3 regions of the Clostridium bornimense genome follow, and region 1 is predicted to be linked to each of the others. Evidence: riboswitches for the same ligand, from Rfam matches in the RefSeq annotation. Region 1 holds a riboswitch; each other region holds the start of a gene.

Region 1 (3,220 bases):
GAATATACTAATAAGAAGTTGTGAAAACTATTATGGATTGGATAATAGATATTATAGGGTTGCGGTAAAAAGTAATAGTGATAATAAAATTCTAGTTAAATTATTAGAAGAAGTGTTAAATGAGTAAAAAGAAAGTATTAATAATTATAGATGGATTAGAGGAAAATGAAAATGAATTTTTGGTAGATGTATTGAAAAAAGATGTAAAAAATACATCTATTGGTATTGATGAAAAGATAGTCGATACTGGAGTTAATGGATTTAAATCAGAAAGCTTAATTTGTATATTAAACATACTTGGATATCCAGCTAATATATATAAAATTTATGAAAGAGCATATTTTGAATCTATAGCTAGAGGTTATAGTAAATTAGAAAAAAAGACTATATTACGTTGCAATATAGTTAAAATATCAGATAATAGATTAATAGATTTCACCGGAGGTATATCAAAAGAAATTGGGAAAATGCTTATTGATAGAATACAAGAAACTATTCCTTATATTCAGCATTGTAGTTCTTATAAAAATTTAATTTTTTTAGATGAGCCATACCAATATATAAAGTCAATTCAATTGCCACCACCGCATTTTAGCATAGGTAAAGTTATTGATAATAGAAATGATAGAAATATTATTACGGAGATTATGGATAAATCTAGAAAAATATTTAGTGATTTAGGATACACAAATCTTCTATTATGGCCATGGGGAGCATCAAAAAAAACTACGTTGCCCAGCTTTTATATAAAGCATGGATTAAAAGCTGCTGTTGTATCAGGTATCGACTTAGTTAAAGGAATAGGAAAGGTGTTAGATATGGTAGTCCCTAATATAGATGATGCTACTGGAGATATAGATACAAATTTAGAAAATAAGTTAGAGATGACTTTAAAACTTTTAAAGGAAAAAGATTTTATATTATTACATATAAATGGGTGTGATGAAGCTGCACATCGTAAAGAATATGATAAAAAAATCATGTTTTTTAATAGAATAATTAAAGTTGTAATAGAGCCTCTATTGAGTGAAGTTGATAATAACTTTGAAGTAATAGTAGGAAGTGATCATATTACAAATTCAGTTACAGGAGAGCATGCTGATGGAAAAGTGAAATTTATTGGTTTTAAAGTTAAGTGAAGAGTTTGTATTGACAATAATAGCTTAAAATAATATAATCAATAAGAAAATTGACATAGAATGTGTTATAGACTTAATAGGGAATAAAGTGAAAATCTTTAACTACCCCAGTAACCGTGAAACTGACGAAATCTTTATTATAGCCACTGCGAAAGCGGGAAGGTAAGAGAGAGTAGGATGAAGTAAAGTCGGGAGACCTGCATTTTATGATGAATTATTATCTTCTGAGGGTGGGATAATAATATATACTATTTTTGAACATAAAGATAAAATAACCCCTGGGTTATTTTTATTTTTTTGTGCAAAATATGTATACATATATGTAAATTCCTTCAATAAAAACGTGAGGAGAATAAAAATGAAAAAAACAAAAAAATTTTTATCACTAATATTGCTAATAGCAATGTTAACACTTTCATTAATTGGATGTGGAAGTGAAAAATCTATTACTATGGAAGATAGGGAAGGAACTAAGTTTACTTTACCTTCTAAAGTAGAAAAAATTATTTCGACAGCACCATCAAATACAGAGGTATTAGTAGAATTAGGATTATCGGATAAACTAGTTGCCATAGATAAATATTCTACAGACATAGAAGGTATAGATAAGGATTTACCTACAATTGATTTTAGAAATCCCGATGCTGAAACAATTATATCTTTAGAGCCTGACATTATAATAGCTTCAGGACATAATAAAACTGGAAATGAAGATCCATTTGCAGCAATAAAAGAAGCTGGTATTACAGTTGTATATATTCCAAGTAGTGATAGTATTGAAGGTGTATATAAAGATATAAGCTTTATTGCTGATATAACTGGTACTGAAGAAAAAGGTGAAAAAATTATAGATGATATGAAGAAGGAGATTTCAAAAATTGCTGATATAGGTAAAACTATTACTGATAAGAAAAAAGTATATTTTGAAATAGGTTCTTCATCAAGTTTATTTAGCTTTGGTAAAAATACATTTTTAAATGAAATGATAGAATTAATAGGTGCTGAAAATATTTTAGGCAATGAAGAAGGTTGGGTATCTCCAAGTGAAGAAATTATTATTAAAGACAACCCAGATGTTATTTTGACAAATGAGCCTGTAGACAATATTATAGATACTATTAAAAATAGAGAAGGATGGGGAGAAATAAATGCAGTAAAGAATAACAATGTTTATCTTATTGATAAAAATGCATCATCTAGACCTTCTCAAAATATAATTAAAGCATTAAAGGAAATGGCTAAAGCCATTTATCCAGAGAAATATGAATAGGAATAGAAAAATATTATTGATATCTATATTTATAGCTATTTTAGTAATTTGTATTGGAACTTCCATTGGAAGTTCCAATATTAATATACAAGATGTTATATCAATAATATTAAATAAAATGTTTAAAATTCCTCTTTTAGAGGGAATAGAAGAAAGATATGTATCAATAATATGGAAACTTAGGTTACCAAGGGTATTGTTAGCTTTCCTTGTTGGAGCGGCTTTATCTGTAAGTGGAGTTGTTATACAATCAATTTTAAAAAATTCATTGGCATCACCATATACTCTAGGAATATCTTCTGGAGCATCATTAGGAGTTGGTATAGTAATTGTAACTGGCATAACTATTCCTATATTAGGAGTATTAATGTTACCAATAGTAGGTTTCTTATGTGGCCTTATTACAGTTTTTGCTGTGGTGTTATTTGCATCAAGAGTAGATAAAACTATGGGAAATAATACATTAATTTTATCTGGAATGGTATTTTCATTATTTGCAAATGCAATATTAACAACAATAACTGCTTTATGTAGTGAAAATATTGAAAGTATAAGTCTTTGGCAAATGGGCTCTTTTTCTTTAAAAGGATGGTCTTATGTAAAAGGTGGTAGTATATTTTTTATAATAGGTTTTATTGGTGTTATGTTATATGCTAGAGAAATGGATATTTTATCTTTTGGAGAAGATCAAGCAAAATCTATTGGAGTAGAGACGGAGAGGGTAAAAAAGAAATTATTATTTTTAGTAGCAATTTTAACAGGAACATCTGTAGCTTTAAGTGGTGTTATCGGTTTTGTAGATCTTATAATA
Region 2 (3,220 bases), on a different replicon from region 1:
TAGATCCTTCAAGAGATCCTTTAGGAAAGGGATATCATGTGATACAATCTAAAATTGCTATAGGATCTGGTGGATTTACTGGAAGTGGATATAAAAATGGAAGTCAAACAAAAGGTGGATTTATCCCAGAAGCATGGACTGATTTTATTTTCTCAGTAGTTGGCGAAGAATGGGGATTTATTGGCTCTTTTGGTCTTTTGATGCTGTATGGAATTATGATTTTTAGAATGATTAATATAGCTAAGGAATCAAAAGATGTTTTTGGATCAATACTTGTAGCTGGGGTTACAGGATCGATGTTATTCTCAATTTTAGAGAATATGGGTATGAGTATTGGATTAATGCCGATAACAGGGATAACACTACCTTTTATGAGTTATGGAGGTAGTTCTATGCTTGTATATTTTATGAGTTTAGCACTTGTTTTAAATGTTGGTATGAGACATAAAAAAATTAATTTTTAGTGAAAACAACAAAAGGTATCATTGAAAGAGGTAACTGAAAAGTTAGTTTTGCAATAATCCCATTTTACAAGGTGAAAATGTATTTTAATATAGATTCCACATTTAGGTGCAAACAAATCTAGATAGAAGGAATATAAAAAACCAGAAATTTAAGCTGTAATTTCTGGTTTTTAAAAGTAACAATATAGAAATACTATACATTATAAAATTTTCTAATTATTTTCCAACTTTTTTCGTTCTACGAAACGACCCATGAAGAAGGAAATTATACCAACACCAATTCCTGTTTGTACACAAAATAGAAGGCTTTCAACCTCTCCAGGAAGTTCACCATCGATAAGGGTTTCCATAATTGGAGTGAACCAAGGCTCGTGTTCTTCACCTTGAATTTCACTGATCATAACACTTCCAGCATCATCAGAGCCACCAAATTCAGCACCTTTTAAGGTGAATAAAGGAATAATTGCAATGGCAGCAGCAATTACTAACAATATAAGTACAGTTCTTTTATTTTTACTCATGAATCTTATCCCCCTTTAAAAAACCTAAAATAGTTAATTCAGATTTTGCATATGTTTCAAGTGCCATAACTATTATTACAGTAAGGATACCTTCTATAATAGCTAATGGTAATTGTGTTGGAGCAAATACGCCTAAAAATTTTACAATAGAAGCAGGTATACCGCCTTCTGGTGATGGATAAGCCATAGCTAATTGTAAACTAGTTATACAATAAGTAGCTAAATCTCCCATAGCAGCAGCAAGGAAAACAGCTACTTTTCTATTACATTTAAACTTAATGGATAATTTATAAAGTGCGAAAGATATAATTGGACCAGCTATTGCCATAGAAAATGTATTAGCTCCTAATGTAGTTATTCCACCATGAGCTAATAAAATAGCTTGGAATAAAAGGACTATTATTCCTAAAATACTGACAGCAAAAGGTCCAAATAATATTGCACCAAGGCCTGTACCAGTCATATGTGAACAACTTCCAGTTACTGATGGTATTTTTAGTGATGATATTACAAAGATAAAGGCTCCAGCCATAGCTAAGATAGTTAGTGACTTTCTGTTAGCAGAGACAGTTTTCTTTATAGAAATAAAGCCTAAAATAAGAAATGGTAATGAGATTAGTCCCCAAGTTACACAATACTTAACTGGAAGATATCCTTCCATGATATGCATTGCATTTGCTATAGGATTAATACTGAATACTGTAGCAAAAATAATTGCAAAGATGGTAAGTTTTTTGTGATTTTTCATTGTGATTCCTCCTTAAAATAAAAAAAGACACATTAACTAATGATTCCCAGTCATTAGAATTGCATCTTAAACTAACACTTTTTAATATTAAAAAAGTGTTCTACTAAATATTTAGTCATCGCTCGTAACTAAATATCTTCGTATGCAAAAGGCAGGTATTCTGACTCTGGCTTCAAACATTATATCTTGTCTTCCCAGTTTCCCAGTGACATAAAATTAAGATACAACTATACCAACACAGCGGCGGGACCGTAAGGGACTTTCACCCTTTTCCCTATTATCCTGCGGAGAAACACAGGCACCTTTTGCATTTAAATTGTAATTAATAACCACTTATATATTACAATGGCATTCTATAAATTGTCAATTAATAATTTCATCTCATCTATAGTTCTTGGATAAGATAAGGTTGTCACATTATTTTTTTCTTTAAGCATCTCATATACATCAAATAATATTGGTGTTTTTAAATTTGCTTCTTTTAAAATACTTTGATTTTTAAAGATATTAACAGGTATATCGTCGGCAATTATTGTACCATTAGCAAATAAGATAATACGGGTAGCCCACTTATATGCAAAATCTACATCATGGGTAGAAATTAATAGAGTTTTTCCATCATCATAAAGTTTACTTAGTACATCTTCAAGTAAATTAATATTTAAAGGATCCAGTGATGCTGTTGGTTCATCAAATATTATTATCTCAGATTTCATTGCAATTATATCGGCAATAGTGACACGCTTTTTTTCACCACCACTGAGGTAATGGGGAGGCCTGTCCTTAAGAGATGTAATATTCATGTATTCTAAGGATTCGGTTACTCTAGACTTTACTTCTTCAATAGGAAGCTTCATATTCATAGGACCAAAGGATACCTCAGAGAAAACTGTTGAAGCTATAATTTGATTATCAGCATCTTGAAACACCATACCGATATTTTTTCTTAAAGTATTTAGATTCTTGGAAGTCATTATAATTCCATCATAAATAATATCACCACTATCAGGATGTAAAACACCATTGAGATTAAGAAAAAAAGTAGATTTTCCAGCACCATTTGCACCAAGAAAAGCTATTTTTTCGCCTTTGTTAATAGATAAGGTAATATTATTTAAAGCTTTCTTATCAGAATTGTAGCTGTAGTTCAAATTTCTTATTTCTAATATTGGATTCTTCATTATATCACCTCTTATTTAGTTATTATCCATAGTATTATTAAAAGAATAAAATACCCCACTGAATATAATAATTGAGAAATTTTTAATGGCTTGGCTTCTTCTAAAAATAGCATTTCCCCATTGTAACAACGAGATTCTATAGCATCATAGTAACCATTTGCTTTTTTTATTGATAATATCAATAAGTTTCCAGCAGTTCTACCGAAGGATAAGCAAGAAGTTTTAAAGTCCACATAACCAAGTCGGGATTTAGCAGAAGTTTTCATTTTGCTATGAATATCCATTAATACAAAGATAAATCTATAA
Region 3 (3,220 bases), 770 kb from region 1:
TATCATATAAAACAAAGAAGGTGGAGGAAATAAAATTGAAGAAAATAAGAAATACAGTTATTGCTATTGGTCTTATATTTGCAACTATGGGATTAACATCATGTGCTGTGCTAGAAAAGACTGATAAAGCTAAAGGAAAACAAATAGTTGCAAAGGTTGGAGATACTGTAATAAAGAGATCTCAAGTAGAGAGTGAATTAAAAGATTATGAAGCAACTCTAATAGAAAACTATGGAGAAGATTTTCTTAAGGATGATACAGCAAAATCATACTATGAATCTGCAAAACAAAGTAAATTAGATGAATTAGTTTATAATGAATTGGTACAGATGTATATAAAAGATAATAATATCGAAGTTAACGATGAGGATAAAGAAAAATATGTTGACGAACAAATGGAATATTATAAGAGTGCTTTAGGGGCTACTGATGATGATTTTGAAGAAAAGGCAAAGGCTCAATTTAATCTTACTTTAGATGAAATGAAAGAGGTATTAGGGGAAATGTATTATTCTAAAGTTGCTGGAGAACACTTATTAGAAGTAAGTTCTAATGAATCAGCAATGGAAAAGTATAAAGAAGACAATAAAGAAGATTATGATGCTATGGAAAACCAAAAAGCTGTTCTTTATATTGTAAATTCAGACAAAGAAAAAATTGAAGCTGCTAAGAAAGAATTAGATGCAGGAAAATCAATTGATGAGATAGCTGCAACATACTCAACAGATTCAGGAGCAAGTAATGGTGGGTTCTTTGGATTTATGGATACAGATTCAGAAGACATGTCTAGTATAGATGCTAACTTCGTTGAAGCAGTAAAGAATTTAAATGTTGGTGAAAAATCAGATATAGTAGAGTCTACTAAAGATGATGATGGAAATTTAAAGTTTGGGTATTTCTTAATTCAAATTGTTGATAGAGAAACTGGACTTAAATATCAATTAAAACAAGATATACTTACTAATGGTGTAGAAGCTAAATTAAAATCAATATATAAAGATAAATTAGAAACAGATAAATATAAAGATAATTTAAATAATTAGTAGTTTTTATAGTGTAATAATACGTTATAAAAGAGACTATAATATATGGGTATTGCATGATATTTTATAAATAAATGTTGTGCAATACCTATTATTTTATAGAATTAATAGCAGGTGATTTATGATGATTGTTAATATGTTGTGAATTATAATGATATAGTGTATAATTACCTTAATTAAATAGGACAATTTTGGGTTTTTGAATATAATCTTAATTATTCAAAATTAAAAGGGAAAGTGGTGAAAGTCCACTACAGCCCCCGCTACTGTAAAAGCAGACAAATCTTCATTTATCCACTGACTACTTTTGTTGGGAAGGAGAAGAGGCGGTTGATGCTTAAGTCAGGAGACCTGCCTAAAGTTATGCTTACTTCGGTGGGAAGGCAAAAGCAAAATTCAGTAAAAGTGGAGACCTAAGTAGATTATACTTTAGGTTTTATTATTGATAAAAAATGAGCTGTCGCACGAAGGCGTGTGACAGCTTTTTTTAGTACTTGTGCTCTGTGCCTTCTAAGCTGTGTTCTAGAAAGGAGTTTTTATGAAAAAAGCAATTTTAGTTATAAGTTTTGGAACTAGTTACATAGAGGCTCTAAAAAGCTCAATTGAAAGGGCTGAGGAGTCTATAAGAAATTATTTTATTAATTATGAGGTGAGAAGGGCTTTTACTGCACATAGGATTATAAAAAAGCTTAATGATAAATATGGTATGGATATAGATGCTCCCGAGGATGCTTTAGAGAAATTATATAATGAAGGTTACGAAGAGGTGATAATGCAACCATTGCATATAATACCGGGAGAGGAATTTCAGTATATAAATAAGGTTAGGCTTCAATATGAGGGAAAGTTTAATTCTTTAAAGTTAGGAAGACCTATATTTTATTATCAAGGGGTAGAAGGTATACCTAATGATTATTCTTTATTTATTGATGCTGTTAAAAATATCTTTCTAGATGAGGAAGCTGTTGTTATGGTAGGGCATGGTACTGCAAATCCTAGTAATGCTGTTTATGGATGTCTTCAATCAGTGTTAGAAGATGAGGGATATAACAATATTTTTGTAGGTACTGTAGAAGGATATCCAACAATAGAAACTGTTATTAAAAGAGTAAAAAGTAAAAATATTAACTCCGTTAAGTTAATACCACTTATGTTGGTAGCAGGAGATCATACTTTAAATGATATATCCTCTGATGATGAAGGATCATGGAAATCAATGCTAGAGAAGGCCGGGATAGAAGTTAAAACATATCCTCATGGTCTTGGAGAGTTAGATAGTTTCAATAAATTATATATCACTAGAATAGAGGATATTATAGAAGGAAGATATATTTCTATTGGTGAAACAAAGAAAGGGCATAGATAATGAAAAGTGTAATGATTTCTTCAAATAGAAGTGGTGGAGGAAAGACTACTGTAACATTAGGATTAATGAAGGCATTAAAAAATAGAGGATATAAGGTTCAGGGGTATAAAACTGGGCCAGATTATATAGATACTGCATTTCATAGTGAGGTTACAGGGGTACCATCAAGAAATTTAGATTTATATCTTATGGGAGAAGATGGTGTAAAAGCAGCATTTTCTAGAGGTGAAGGTGATTTAGCAGTAATTGAAGGTGCTATGGGATTATATGATGGTAAAGGATTAGATGAGGAATATTCAAGTTATAGTATATCAAAGGCATTAGGTGATATACCTATAGTTCTAGTATTAACGGCTGAAGGTCAAAGTGTAACTTTATGTGCAGAAATAGAAGGACTTAAGAATTTTAGAAATGCCAATGTTGTTGGAGTGATATTAAATAATATATCAGAGGGATATTATAATTTATTAAAGCCAGCAATAGAAATAAACTGCGGTATAAAAGTTTTTGGATATTTACCTAGAGAAGAAAAAATAGAATTATCTAATAGACATTTAGGTTTAGTACAGAGTATTGAGGTAGATAATCTTTTTGACAAGATTGATATAATTGCTGATATGATGGAAAAATATATCGATTTAGATGAAATACTGAAAATCTTTAAAGAAGTAAATCAATACGAAGATTTATTTCATATGAAGGATAAAAAAATTAAAATTGCCGTTGCTTATGATAAGGCTTTTAGATTTTATTATAAAGAAAATTTAGAATTATTAGAGGAGATAGGAAAAGTTATTTATTTTAGCCCATT

What was found. Region 1 has a riboswitch for cobalamin ahead of CM240_RS05695 (ABC transporter substrate-binding protein). Riboswitches for the same ligand answer to the same signal wherever they lie in the genome.
Region 2: it holds a riboswitch for cobalamin, as region 1 does, so the genes downstream of both, CM240_RS15970 (energy-coupling factor ABC transporter permease) here and CM240_RS05695 (ABC transporter substrate-binding protein) in region 1, are expected to answer to the same signal.
Region 3: it holds a riboswitch for cobalamin, as region 1 does, so the genes downstream of both, CM240_RS02375 (sirohydrochlorin cobaltochelatase) here and CM240_RS05695 (ABC transporter substrate-binding protein) in region 1, are expected to answer to the same signal.

What each region holds. Positions count from the first base shown of each region.
Region 1 is NZ_HG917868.1:1,291,637-1,294,856, forward strand. Features, by position in the region: gene cobD (threonine-phosphate decarboxylase CobD) at 1-127, shown strand, start outside; gene CM240_RS16805 (alkaline phosphatase family protein) at 120-1,139, shown strand; cobalamin riboswitch at 1,183-1,358, shown strand; gene CM240_RS05695 (ABC transporter substrate-binding protein) at 1,498-2,409, shown strand; gene CM240_RS05700 (FecCD family ABC transporter permease) at 2,402-3,220, shown strand, end outside.
Region 2 is NZ_HG917869.1:557,668-560,887, reverse strand. Features, by position in the region: gene rodA (rod shape-determining protein RodA) at 1-464, shown strand, start outside; gene CM240_RS15975 (energy-coupling factor ABC transporter substrate-binding protein) at 677-985, opposite strand; gene CM240_RS15970 (energy-coupling factor ABC transporter permease) at 978-1,733, opposite strand; cobalamin riboswitch at 1,867-2,054, opposite strand; gene CM240_RS15965 (energy-coupling factor ABC transporter ATP-binding protein) at 2,087-2,914, opposite strand; gene cbiQ (cobalt ECF transporter T component CbiQ) at 2,926-3,220, opposite strand, start outside.
Region 3 is NZ_HG917868.1:520,701-523,920, forward strand. Features, by position in the region: gene CM240_RS02370 (SurA N-terminal domain-containing protein) at 36-1,043, shown strand; cobalamin riboswitch at 1,220-1,416, shown strand; gene CM240_RS02375 (sirohydrochlorin cobaltochelatase) at 1,582-2,409, shown strand; gene CM240_RS02380 (cobyrinic acid a,c-diamide synthase CobB) at 2,409-3,220, shown strand, end outside.